Regions from separate parts of the Gracilibacillus sp. Marseille-QA3620 genome, predicted to be linked through region 1. Evidence: riboswitches for the same ligand, from Rfam matches in the RefSeq annotation. Region 1 holds a riboswitch; each other region holds the start of a gene.
What was found. A riboswitch is a leader RNA that binds a small molecule or an ion and turns the genes downstream of it on or off. The one in region 1 is predicted to bind cobalamin.
Positions count from the first base shown of each region.

Region 2: it holds a riboswitch for cobalamin, as region 1 does, so the genes downstream of both, ACY8DX_RS19340 (ribonucleoside-diphosphate reductase subunit alpha) here and ACY8DX_RS17395 (FecCD family ABC transporter permease) in region 1, are expected to answer to the same signal.
Region 3: it holds a riboswitch for cobalamin, as region 1 does, so the genes downstream of both, ACY8DX_RS11510 (anaerobic ribonucleoside triphosphate reductase) here and ACY8DX_RS17395 (FecCD family ABC transporter permease) in region 1, are expected to answer to the same signal.

Region 1 is NZ_CM143102.1:3,466,052-3,470,268, forward strand. It holds gene mnmM (tRNA 5-(aminomethyl)-2-thiouridylate-methyltransferase MnmM) at 1-5, shown strand, start outside; gene ACY8DX_RS17390 (ABC transporter ATP-binding protein) at 149-946, opposite strand; gene ACY8DX_RS17395 (FecCD family ABC transporter permease) at 940-2,010, opposite strand; cobalamin riboswitch at 2,146-2,281, opposite strand; gene ACY8DX_RS17400 (LLM class flavin-dependent oxidoreductase) at 2,330-3,346, opposite strand; gene ACY8DX_RS17405 (tetraprenyl-beta-curcumene synthase family protein) at 3,388-4,217, opposite strand, start outside.
Region 2 is NZ_CM143102.1:3,838,392-3,842,608, reverse strand. It holds gene metE (5-methyltetrahydropteroyltriglutamate--homocysteine S-methyltransferase) at 1-1,087, shown strand, start outside; cobalamin riboswitch at 1,240-1,441, shown strand; gene ACY8DX_RS19340 (ribonucleoside-diphosphate reductase subunit alpha) at 1,679-3,871, shown strand; gene ACY8DX_RS19335 (ribonucleotide-diphosphate reductase subunit beta) at 3,886-4,217, shown strand, end outside.
Region 3 is NZ_CM143102.1:2,274,125-2,278,341, reverse strand. It holds gene ACY8DX_RS11515 (DEAD/DEAH box helicase) at 1-2,024, shown strand, start outside; cobalamin riboswitch at 2,116-2,296, shown strand; gene ACY8DX_RS11510 (anaerobic ribonucleoside triphosphate reductase) at 2,425-4,217, shown strand, end outside.

The DNA of each region.
Region 1 (4,217 bases):
GGTAAGTGACTGGGACAAAATTTTTCCAGTAACTAAATAGCCGAACAATTATAAAGTGCCATTTTAAGCACGATTAATAATAGTTCGGCTTTTTCTATTTCGTTTCGTAAACATTTAATGTATCATTCGTTTTTATGTCCCAGCCATTTTATGCTTTCACATATCCAGGGATGAAAGAGATTTGCGGCTTTCCCGTTACCGGGTGAAGCGAGCTGATCAGCTCTACCCCATATACCGATTTCAGCAATGGTTCATCTAAGAGAAGGCCTGCCTCCCCCTCCGCTACCTTTTGACCGCCCTTCAGTAAAGCAAGCCGATCTGCGTATAGCGAAGCAAGGTTCAAATCATGCAGGATGGCCACAATCGTTAATCCATTCTTAAGCTGCAGCTCCTTCAATAAATCCAGCAGCTCAATCGAATGCTTAATATCAAGATGATTGGTCGGTTCATCCAAAAACAGCAGCTTAGGTGATTGAGCCAATGCCTTTGCAAGCAATACACGCTGCTTTTCCCCTCCGCTTAAATCTTGAAAATATTTATGCTTAAAGGCAAGGCAATTCGTTTTCTCAAGGCATTCTTCCACAATGATATGGTCTTCTTTCTTGTATGTATTAAATAGGCCCCTGCCTTGATACGGATACCGCCCAAGCAGAACAATCTGCTCAACCGTGAAATCCAAACTCACAGTATGCTCCTGACTCAAGACAGCCGTCACCCGAGCCAGCTCCTCAGTGCTATAGTCACGCGCCTTTTTCCCGGCAATCTCAACCTTTCCGCTCACACTAAGATGCCTCGGGTCCAAAATCGCTTTAATGAAGGTGGTTTTTCCACTCCCATTCGGACCTAATAAAGCATAGAATTCACCCTTTTTCACTTGCATAGAAACATCGTTAAGAACCATCTGTTCTTTCCGGTACCCTGCACTTACGCTACATACTTTTAACATGCCATTTTCCTTCTTTTTATTCGTTCTCTTATGAGTAAATAAGTAAACACAGGCGCCCCTATCAAGGCGGTAATCACGCCAATTGGCAATTCCTGCGGGCTGACGATGGTTCTTGCCACCATGTCGGCAAGAACCAAATATCCTCCGCCAATCATCATTGACAGCGGAATGAGGTGTTTATGGTCAGCCCCCGTAACTAAACGGACAAGATGCGGGATGACTAAGCCGACAAAGCCAATCGCACCAGATACTGATACGGCCGCTCCTGTCAGGAGTCCAGCGCTGATCAGGAGAGTCAGCTTTTTCCTTCTCACATTCATCCCTCCATATTGAGCTGCTTCATCACCAAGTGCGAGTGCATTCAACTCCCTGTAATGGAACAAAATCACGGCTGAACCAACTGCAAAGAATGGAAAGAATAGACCAATATGCCCCCAGTTTTTTAAAGCCACACTGCCCATCAGCCAATTCAAGACCTCTCGCATTTGGTCTCCCGATGATAGAGCAATAATGAGCGATATGACCGAGCCAATGAAGGAGTTCAAGATAATGCCTGATAAAATGATTGTTTCATTCGCATATGTCCTGCTCGCCGCTTTCGTGATTCCAAAGACCAGAAACAAAGAGGCGAAACTGAATATAATTGCCACTAGCGGCAATGTATAGGATCCAAGGAAAGCAATTTCTACCTGAAAGAACAAGACAATCACCGCTCCAACCGAGGCCCCTGATGAAACACCAATGGTATAAGGATCAGCCAGCGGGTTTTGCAAAAGTCCTTGGAATGCCGCACCTGCCAGGGCAAGGGCACTACCGACCAATAACGCCAGCAAAATGCGAGGCAAGCGAATATTCCAAATAATCATCTCGATATTTTTCTGACCATCAAAGAATCCTTCATACCCTGTTATATTTTTGAGGAGAATGCCGACAATCTCCCCTACAGACAAATCAGCACTTCCACTCAGAAGACCCCAAATGACCGCGGCCGCCATGAACAAAATGCTGCCCGCGTAAAGGGCAGTCATCTGCACTCCTCCATGTTTTCCTTCTCTACTGCTCATCTTTTCCACTCCATCATTTCCTTGGTGTAAGTTAATTGCCAGACAATAAAAAAACCTCAGCCCAAAGGATGAGCTAAGGATTCACGCATGTGCTCTTGTGAATGCTTTAAGCCTACTTTTCCCTCCGAAAAATAAGTGCTAAAACCATTAAAAGCAGGTCTCCTGGCTTATGGCGGCATTACTCGCCAATTACAGTAGCGGGGGCTGCACCGGAGTCTCACCGGTTTCCCTATTCTCCCTTGAAAAGGGCACTTTTATGGAATAATCAGCTATTTTATTCTTTCTTCATTGTACTGGAACATAGGACAATACGCAATTCTTAATCAGGAAAGTTCAACCCTATCTCTTTTGCAATCAATTCAAAGGATTTTTTCTTTGCCTCGAAGGAATGTGTAATCGTGGTCAACATAATTTCATTGACGTGAAAACGCTCACTAAGCTCGGCCAGATGCCTGCCAATTGTCTGAGGAGAGCCAATAATTATACGGCGCCGATTATAAATAATCCTTTCCCGTTCATAGATGGAAAAGCTCTGATCTAGAATCTCATCCGGATGAGGCGTCCCTTCCCTCATAATCCCCTGAGCCAGCCAAAGCATGGATAGATCAAGCGAGCCAGCCAAATACTCGGCCTCCTCGTCCGTTTGAGCACATACGGCAAAAACCGTGACCATGCCTTCTGGACGTGACAGTGTTTCAGATGCTTGGAATTGATTCAAATAATGCTGCATATTCTCTTCCGCAAATTCGCTGTTAATAAATAACGCAAAATTATACGGAAGACCTTTATAGGCAGCAAGAGCAGCGCTTGATGAACTGGAGCCCAGCATCCAAAGCTCTGGATGCTCCCCAATGACAGGGGTAGCCGTCAATCCATAATACGGATGAGAATCCGGGAGACGGTCATGCAAATACCAGTATAGTTCATCCACTTGATCGGGAAAACGATCCTTGCTCGGAATTGGACGTCCATCCTGCAAAGCCCTCGTCGCCCTCGGCATGCCGCCGGGCGCTCGTCCCACACCAAGGTCTATTCGCCCAGGCGCAAGCCCAGACAGCACCCGGAAATTCTCTGCAACCTTATAAGCGCTGTAATGCGGAAGCATTACACCGCCTGTTCCAACTCGAATACGCTTTGTCTGTGCAGCTATCCATGCAGCTAAGATCTCAGGAGAGGAGCCTGCAAGCCCCAGGCTGTCATGGTGCTCCGAAACCCAAAAGCGGGAATAGCCTAATTCATCAGCAAGTCTTGCCAGCTCTACTGTATTGCTTAATGCCTTTTCTGTCGGTTCTCCAGCTGCCCGTGGTGATTGATCCAAAACACTGAGCTTTAACATCGGTATAGATAGCCTCCCTTAAGGATTGTTCTTCACCCTGTTCACTTCGACACTTTTCTCATGGCATAGTACATTTTACAATTCCAATAAAAGAAATAGGAGCGAAATCCCCCTTGTTTTAATAATTTATGAACATGTGCTTTGACATCCTTCTGCTTGGCCACTTTTCCATCAGCAAGATAAATGCCCACCAATCCTTGATTCACCATCTTATGAAAATGTTCATCCGGGATCATTTCGATGTCCCGATTGGCCTGTTCTAAAAAAAAGCATAAACGTTCTATCATCTTCTGCTCAGATTCATAATAAAAACAGAAGTTCAAATCATTACCGACCCGGTCTTCTTCTTGGTCAATGAAATAATCGAGCATGATATGAAGTCCTTGTACATAGGGAAAATAAGCATTCCTGACATTCTTCGCGAGACCATCTCGAAATGATGCACGCGCCCCATAGGAGACAAGGCAGAAAATTCCGAGCGTTGAGCCGGCACAAGCGCTGAATTCATACCAGGTCATCCCTTCAGGCAAATGATGTTTATTGTCTTCGAACCAGGCTTGTAGTCTATGTACCCTTTCTTCCCATATAACATGCTTATGTACTTGCAAATCACAATAATACCCGCAAAGTTCGAATAAATACGGCTGAATCTCCTTATAATACGGCAAGGTTTGCATAACCTCCTGGCATGTCTTTACCAGATCGGATAAATATCCGCCGTCATTTTGATCCTCTCGTCGCTCATAATAATTCTTAAGCTCCGCTGTTGGGTTGAGCGCATGCTGCATGGATTCGTGCAACAGAGAAAAATCCTCCGGGTCTAATGAGGTACTGCGGTCACATAAATTATCAAGATAATCACTGATTGTCT
Region 2 (4,217 bases), 370 kb from region 1:
TCTTGAATCAGAGGACTTTAAACGATCTTCACCCTATCCTGTTCGCCGAGATATTCAAGCGCAGAAGCTTAACCTGCCGATTTTCCCGACGACAACCATTGGCAGCTTCCCGCAGTCAAAGGAAGTGAAGGAAACGCGTAAGGCTTGGCGAGATAAGATTATTTCCGATGAATCCTATGAAGCGTTTATTGCACGTGAGACCGAGCGGTGGATTCGCATACAAGAGGATTTAGAACTTGATGTGCTTGTGCACGGAGAGTTTGAACGGACAGATATGATTGAATATTTCGGAGAGAAGCTTGATGGCTTTGCCTTGAGTGAAAAGGCATGGGTGGTCTCTTATGGGTCTCGCTGCGTGAAGCCGCCTATCATTTATGGAGACGTGAAGTGGCTTGAGCCGATGACCTTGAAGGAGACGGCTGCTGCGCAAGCGATGACCGAGAAGCCGGTGAAGGGAATGCTGACTGGTCCTGTGACTATCTTAAACTGGTCCTTTGTCCGAGATGATATCCCGCGCAAGGATGTTGCTAATCAGCTTGCCCTTGCCCTTCGTAAGGAAATCGACTGCCTTGAGCAAGCCGGAATTACTATTATTCAGGTGGACGAACCGGCTTTAAGAGAAGGACTGCCCCTTCGAAGGGCGGATTGGCAGGAATACCTGACATGGGCAATCCCATCCTTCCGCCTTGCAACATCAGGTGTCCAAGATGAAACGCAAATCCATACACATATGTGCTACTGTGATTTCCATGATTTTGTGAAGCCGATTGAAGCGCTCGATGTTGATGTAATCTCCATTGAGACATCAAGAAGCCATGGCGAATTCATTCAATCTTTACAGCATACGCCCTATGAAAAGGGAATCGGATTAGGGGTGTATGATATTCATAGCCCGCGTATTCCATCTACAGAGGAAATGCTTGAAATTATGCAGGATAGCCTCGAGGTGCTTGAACTAAGTCAATTCTGGGTTAATCCTGATTGCGGGCTGAAGACAAGGAGGGAGGAGGAAACGGTTGCCTCGCTCCGCCATATGGTCAGTGCTGCCAAGCAATTGAGAAGCTTTATTAAGATGAGACAATATTAACCGATAATAAGGACGCTCCCTGTACTTTTTCGTGTACAGTGGGTGTCTTTTTTCTTGGGTAGGAAAAATTAATTCCTTGTAATAGGGACCGATATTCGATATGATAGAAACACCATATATGGTCGATTATTTAACGATGAAATCAATATATAGTATTAGCTAGGGAATAAGATGCGTATAGACGCTTAATAGGGAAATCGATGAGAGTTCGATACTGCCCCCGCAACTGTAAGTGCTGACGAACTAAACATAGTCCACTGTATCGGGTTGTCTCCTTTTGGAGGTGATGATACGGGAAGGGTTTGGTGAGGGTGACGCACAAGTCAGGAGACCTGTCTTATTTTTTGAATTTCAATTTTCTCCGGGGAGTGAGGAAGGAAATGATGGCATTTGAGGGCTCATATTCGATATATGTGCTGTTCCTTGTTATCTTTTCACCCGCTCTACTCATAGAGCGGGTTATTTTTTTGCCTTCGGAGATAATTTCATAGATAAAGGGAGATGGATGCATTGATTATGGAACGGTTAAGGAAGACGGAAAGATTGATTGAAGAGACCGCCCAGGAGTATAAGCTGAATATCGATGAGCTGATGGAGATGATGGCCCGCGGCAAGGAGTCTGAGGCAATTGAGACAGCTCTTCATTATGCGCTCAATAAGATTGCGATGGATGCACCTGACTGGACGTTCCTCGCAGCCCGGCTTTATTTGCAAAAGCTGTATGCGGAGGCAGCGGAGAACCGCGGGTATAAGGAGGACCTTAAATACGGCTCCTTCTCTGAGTTGGTTCAGACGCTTGTCGAGAAGGGCATTTATTCAGCGGAGCTTACTCAGGCCTATTCGAGAAGTGAATTGGACGAGGCAGCAGCGGAAATCATGCCTGAAAGGGATTATATCTTCAACTACATAGGCTTGTTCTTGCTTGCGGACCGTTATTTAGCAAGAGATCATGAGCGCCGTCTCTATGAATTGCCGCAGGAGCGTTTCTTGGTGATTGCCCTGCAATTGATGAAAAATGAAAAGCCTGACGTTCGAATGAGCCTTGTCAAAGAAGCTTATTGGGCACTCAGTCATTTGTACATGACCGTTGCGACACCAACGCTTGCGAATGCCGGCAAGAGCTTTGGCCAGCTGTCCTCCTGCTTCATTGACACAGTTGAGGATTCTTTAGACGGCATTTATTTGAACAACTGGGATACAGCCCGTCTGTCAAAGGATGGCGGCGGTGTCGGCATCTATTACGGCAAGCTTCGGGCGCTAGGCTCTGATATTAAGAAATTCAAGGGCAACTCCTCCGGGGTCGTGCCATGGATTCGCCTAATCAATGATACGGCGGTCAGTGTCGACCAGCTCGGGCAAAGGCAGGGCGCAATTGCTGTTTACTTGGATGTATTCCATAAAGACATCATGAATGGGTTCCTTGATTTGAAAACGAATAATGGGGATGAGCGCCGCAAAGCTCATGACATATTCACAGGGGTATGTATTCCCGATTTATTCATGGAGCAGCTTGAAAAGGTGGACGAGAACGGGCGCAGCATCGGGGAATGGCACACATTCTGCCCGCATGAGGTAAAGAGCATCATGGGCTGGAAGGACGAGAACGGCAATCTGCTTGGCCTTGAGGACTTCTATGATGAGAACGATGAGAAATACTTTACGGAGAAGTATATGGAAGCCGTTAATCATCCGCTCCTTCCGCGCAGAACGTATCGTGCAATGGATATTATGGCACGCGTGATGATCTCCCAGCTGGAGACAGGCACACCGTATATTTTCTACCGTGATGAAGTTAATCGCCAGAATCCGAACAAGCATGTGAACGGGAAAGGCCGTACATCTATTTATTGCAGCAATCTATGTACAGAAATTGCGCAAAATATGTCGGCAACAATGATTGTGAAGGAATATGAGGATGAGGAAGGGAATTTGGTCATCGTCCGTAAGCCTGGTGATTTCGTTGTTTGTAATCTATCCTCTATCAACCTGGCAAAGGCGGTTCCAGCCAATGTACTGGAGCGCTTGATTCGTATTCAGGTCCGGATGCTGGATAATGTCATTGACTTGAATACTATCAGTGTCGGACAGGCAGAGAAAACGAATAAGAAGTACCGGGCGATAGGGCTTGGTACATTCGGGTGGCATCATCTATTAGCCTTAGAGGGCATTTATTGGGAATCAGAGGAGGCTGTCGACTTTGCTGACCGTCTGTATGAGGATATTGCGTATTACACCATTCAATCCTCTATGGAACTAGCGGAGGAGAAGGGAGCATACAGTAGGTTCAGCGGTTCGGAATGGGAGACCGGCCGTTATTTCGAACGAAAAGGATATGCGACACAGCGCTGGAGTGAGCTTCAGGCAGACATCCGAGATAAAGGAATGCGCAATGGCTGGCTCATGGCGGTAGCTCCAAACTCCTCAACAGCCAAAATCGGCGGGTCAACAGATGGAATCGACCCAATCTATGCGGTTGAGTATGCAGAGGAGAAGAAGAACTTTAAATTCAAGGTGACAGCTCCTGATATTAATCACCGAACCTATGAGTATTACAAGAAGAGCAGACATCAATTAAGCCAGGTGTGGAGCATCAGGCAGAATGCCGCTCGCGGGCGTCATATCGACCAGGGCATCAGCTTTAACCTGTATGTGAAGCATGATATTAAGGCGAAGGAGCTATTGAACCTCCATCTGGAGGCTTGGAAGAACGGCTTGAAAACCACTTATTATGTAAGAAGCACGTCACAGGCAGAAATAGAAGAATGTGAATCCTGCCATAGCTAAAAGGAGAGAGACTGATGGTGAACGAAACGCTGAATAAAATTAAACTATTAAACCCGGAATATCCGAATAAATCAACTGGCATCATTAATGGAAAAACATCCGGTCTATTGAACTGGAATGATATTGCCTATCCGCAAATGTATGACCTGTATCAAACCCTGCTCTCTAACTTCTGGAAGGCACAGGAGATTAATATGCAGGATGATATTAAGCAATGGGATTCCTTGAGTGAGACGGAGAAGGATGTGTTTCTCCGTATTAATACCCAGTTGGCTTCCCTTGACAGCTTGCAGACACCGACGATGAGTCAGGTCATGGACTATGTCACAGACTCGAGCTTCAAGGC
Region 3 (4,217 bases), 1.2 Mb from region 1:
GTGTGCTGTCGGCTGAGGGAAATACTCTATTAGTTTCTTTGGATCAATCCATTGGGGATCTAATTGATGAGGCCTTTATTTCCCATGATCCATGGGAGCTTTTAGAGCAATTGATTGAACGGTTAGATGATATTAAGAAGAGTAAACGGAAGCGCAGCCGAGTCAAGAGGCTGATGAATCCCGATTTTCCGGATAAGAGGACGCGCACTGATAGCAAAACGGCTGTGCAGGAGCTGTTTCAGCGTTCGAAATACAATCCGGTAACCTTTGTCTGGGGACCGCCGGGAACAGGGAAGACATATACGCTGGCAAGAACAGCTGCAAATAAATATTTTAAGGATAAGAGAGTATTGGTGCTTTCGCACAGTAACCAAGCAGTAGATGTACTGCTTGGGGAGATGGCTGCCTTCATTAAGAAGGCGGATAAGTTTCGTACTGGCGATCTATTGCGCTACGGAAACCAGGCAGGTGACGGGTTATTGATGCATGGAGACATTCTGCCGTCACAATTGCTTGCTGACCAGGATGCAGGTTTGCTGTCTGATAAAGATCGGATTACCGAGGAGAAGCGTCTCTTGAAGAAGGATCTCTCCCAATCGTTCAGTGTCAGGGACTCACAACAGCTTCTAGAGCTTGAACAGAAGCTTGGGCGTATTCTTGACAGAATTCGTAAGCAGGAGATGAAGCTCGTCAAGGAGGCTTCCATTATCGGAACAACGCTTGCAAAGGCGGCCAATGATCCTGTCATATTTGAGCAGGAATATGACCTTGTCATTGTAGATGAGGCGAGCATGGCGTTTATCCCGCAGATTGCCTTTGCCGTAAGTATGGCAAAAAGAGCGATTGTTTGCGGAGATTTCAAACAGCTGCCGCCGATTGCAGCATCAAGGGGGCAGCTTGTTGATACATGGCTGCGGGAGGATATATTCCACCGTGCTGGTGTCGCTGATATTGCGAGCGGCGGCGTATTGCATCCACATCTATTCCTCTTGAAGGAACAAAGAAGGATGCATCCGGATATATCTGCTTTTACGAATCAATATTTATATAATTCCCTTGTCGGAGATCATCCAAGCGTGCAGAAGAGCCGGGAAGAGATTGTGGCCCGGGCGCCGTTCGAACAAGCGGCTTCCATTCTGTTAGATGCGAGCTTTACTGGTGAGCATTGTTTTAGCGGGGGCACCTCAGGGTCAAGGATGAATATCATGCATGCCCTGCTTTCTCTGCAGCTGCTTCATGAAGCCTACCAGGGCGGAAGCAAATCAATCGGGTATGTGACACCATACAGGGCTCAAGCCATCTTGATGGAGAAGCTTCTTCAAGACTTTTATCCGGAGCAGTATGGGGCAGGTGCGTTTATGGCCGCAACTGTGCATCGTTTCCAGGGGAGCGAGAGGGAACTGATGATCTTTGATACGGTCGACTCGTATCCAGAGAGAAGAGCTGGTATGCTCTTAACGGGTAAAGAGAGTGAGCGTCTATTGAATGTGGCAATCACAAGGACAAAAGGCAAGCTTATTCATGTCAGTGATGTGAATTTCTTGAAGAATACGATTCCGAGATATAAAACCTTGCATCAATTCATTGATTTCCAGCTTCAGCACAATAAGACGGTCGGGATGGACCAAATTGGAAAATGGATCAAGCATCCTCATCCAAAGCTTAAATGGATGTATGCCCGCAAACTAGATGATGTGCTGAATGATGTAAAAGAGGCTCAGAGTCAAATTATTCTATCGCTTCCTAATCGCTGTATTTTATCGAAGGAGCTTGCACAAGCACTGACCACAAGACCAGCTCGTGCGAAATTAGCTCTCTATTCAAAAGAGGAGCATCCTTATTTAGACCCGGATCTTCATATACAGGAGGGACCTCCATTCAGCATGATCTGTATTGATCGCCGTTTCTTATGGCTGGGCATCCCGATTGAAGCGAATAGAAATGTTGATCCGCCTTATGTAGCGGTCAGACTCGACTCGGAGGAAACCATCAACTATATCCTGCAACAATTACCACGTGGTTAGGAAAAATATGTCCTTTGCTATTTTCTTTAGATAGTTATATAATCTTATATACAAGATATAGTTTGTGAATAAAAACACAAATACAAGATATTGATTAAGTGCAGTTAAGGCGCCATTTATGGCTTAATAGGGAATTCGGTTAAAATCCGGAACTGTACCCGCAACTGTGAATGCTGATGAAATAAGTAATCCACTGTGAAGAGACTTCATGGGAAGGGCTTAGAGTAAAGGGAAGCATGAGTCAGGAGACCTGCCTTATCGAGCAATCGTTTTGCCTTTATCGGGAGCAATGAAGGTGGATAGTAGCAGCAAATGAAGAGTATATTCATTTTTATGCAAATCCAATCCCATTGCCTGAAGATAGAGGTGATGGGATTTTTTATTTGGGAGGCGTATTGATATGAGTAAGGTGTGTATAGAAAAAACGTTGGCGGAAACTCAGTCTGTTGAGGAATTATTGAGCTCATTTAATGAAATTGTTCATTTGACGAATCCTGAATTAGTCAATGAGAATGCAAATATGAATGCGTCTACTCCAATGGGGCAGATGGGGAAATTCGCCAGTGAGTCTGCACGCTTTTTTGCGAGAGAAAACCTATTATCTGAGGAAGTAAAAAAGGCAATTGAAGCTAATTTGCTTTATCCGCATGATTTGGATTTTATGCCGACGGGGACAACAACCTGCTGTCAAATTCCTCTTGGACAAATGCTTACGAAGGGATTTGACACCGGTCATGGAAGCATGCGTCCGCCTAAGGATATATCAAGTGCAATGGCGCTGGCCTCTATCATATTGCAAGCAAACCAAAATATGCAGCATGGCGGTCAGTCATTCCCGATGTTTGATGCTGATCTTGCTCCATTTGTCCGTAAAACCTATGAGAAGCATGTAAAGCGCTTAGAAGCCTATCCAAGTGATTGGAGCAAAGAAACGATAGAGCAAATCGCTTGGGAGGAAACGGAGAATACCGTATATCAAGCTTGTGAAGCCTTCGTACATAATTGCAATTCCATGCATTCACGCGGGGGCGGACAGGTGCCGTTTGTGTCTGTGAACTATGGAACAGATACAACGAAAGAAGGGCGGATGCTTATTAAAAATCTTTTGCTGGCAACAAAAGCCGGGCTTGGCAATGGGGAAACACCAATCTTCCCAATTCAAATCTTTAAAGTGAAGGAAGGGGTTAACTTCAATGAGAATGACCCTAACTATGACCTTTACTTATTGGCCCTGGAAACGACTGCTGAACGTTTATTCCCGAATTTCAGCTTCATTGACAGCCCGTTTAATAAGCAATATTATGATGGCACACATGAATCAGAGGTAGCCTATATGGGATGCCGTACAAGGGTGATGGGCAATAGACATGGTGTTGAGAACAGTATTGGGCGTGGCAATCTTTCCTTCACATCCATTAACTTAGTTAAGCTGGCGCTCCTGTCCAATACGCTAGAGGATTTCTATCGTCGACTAGATGACATGTGCGATCTTGCCATAGTTCAGCTTTATGAGCGTTATCTATACCAAGCTGCGAAACAAGTGCGTCACTTCCCATTCCTGTATACACAAGGAGTTTGGAAAGGAGCAGAAGAATTAAACGAGGATGATCAGCTTAAGGAAATCCTGAAACAAGGTTCACTCGCGTTCGGATTCATCGGGCTTGCAGAATGTGTGAAAGCCTTGACTGGTTTCCATCATGGTGAAAGTGAAGAATCCTACGAGCTTGCCCTTGATATTATCCGCTTCATGAGGGAGAAGGCGGATAAGGCAGCAGAGACCTATGATTTGAATTATTCCTTAATTGCAACGCCAGCAGAGGGACTTAGCGGAAAATTCGTGAAGAAAGACCGTCTTGAATTCGGCAGTATAAAAGATATTACAGACCGTGAATATTACACAAATTCATTCCATATTCCAGTCCATTTTCCAATCAAGTCACTCGATAAGATCCGTAAGGAAGCGCCATTCCATGCTTACTGTAATGGCGGACATATCACCTATGTGGAAATTGACGGGGACCCTAAGAATAATTTGAAGGCACTCGACCAAATTATTCGTGCGATGGCTCATTACAAAATCGGTTATGGTTCTATTAACCATCCAGTTGACCGTTGCTTAAAATGCAATTATAAAGGGTATATTCAGGATACTTGCCCTCATTGCGGCAATGAGAACGAAGAGGATATTGAACG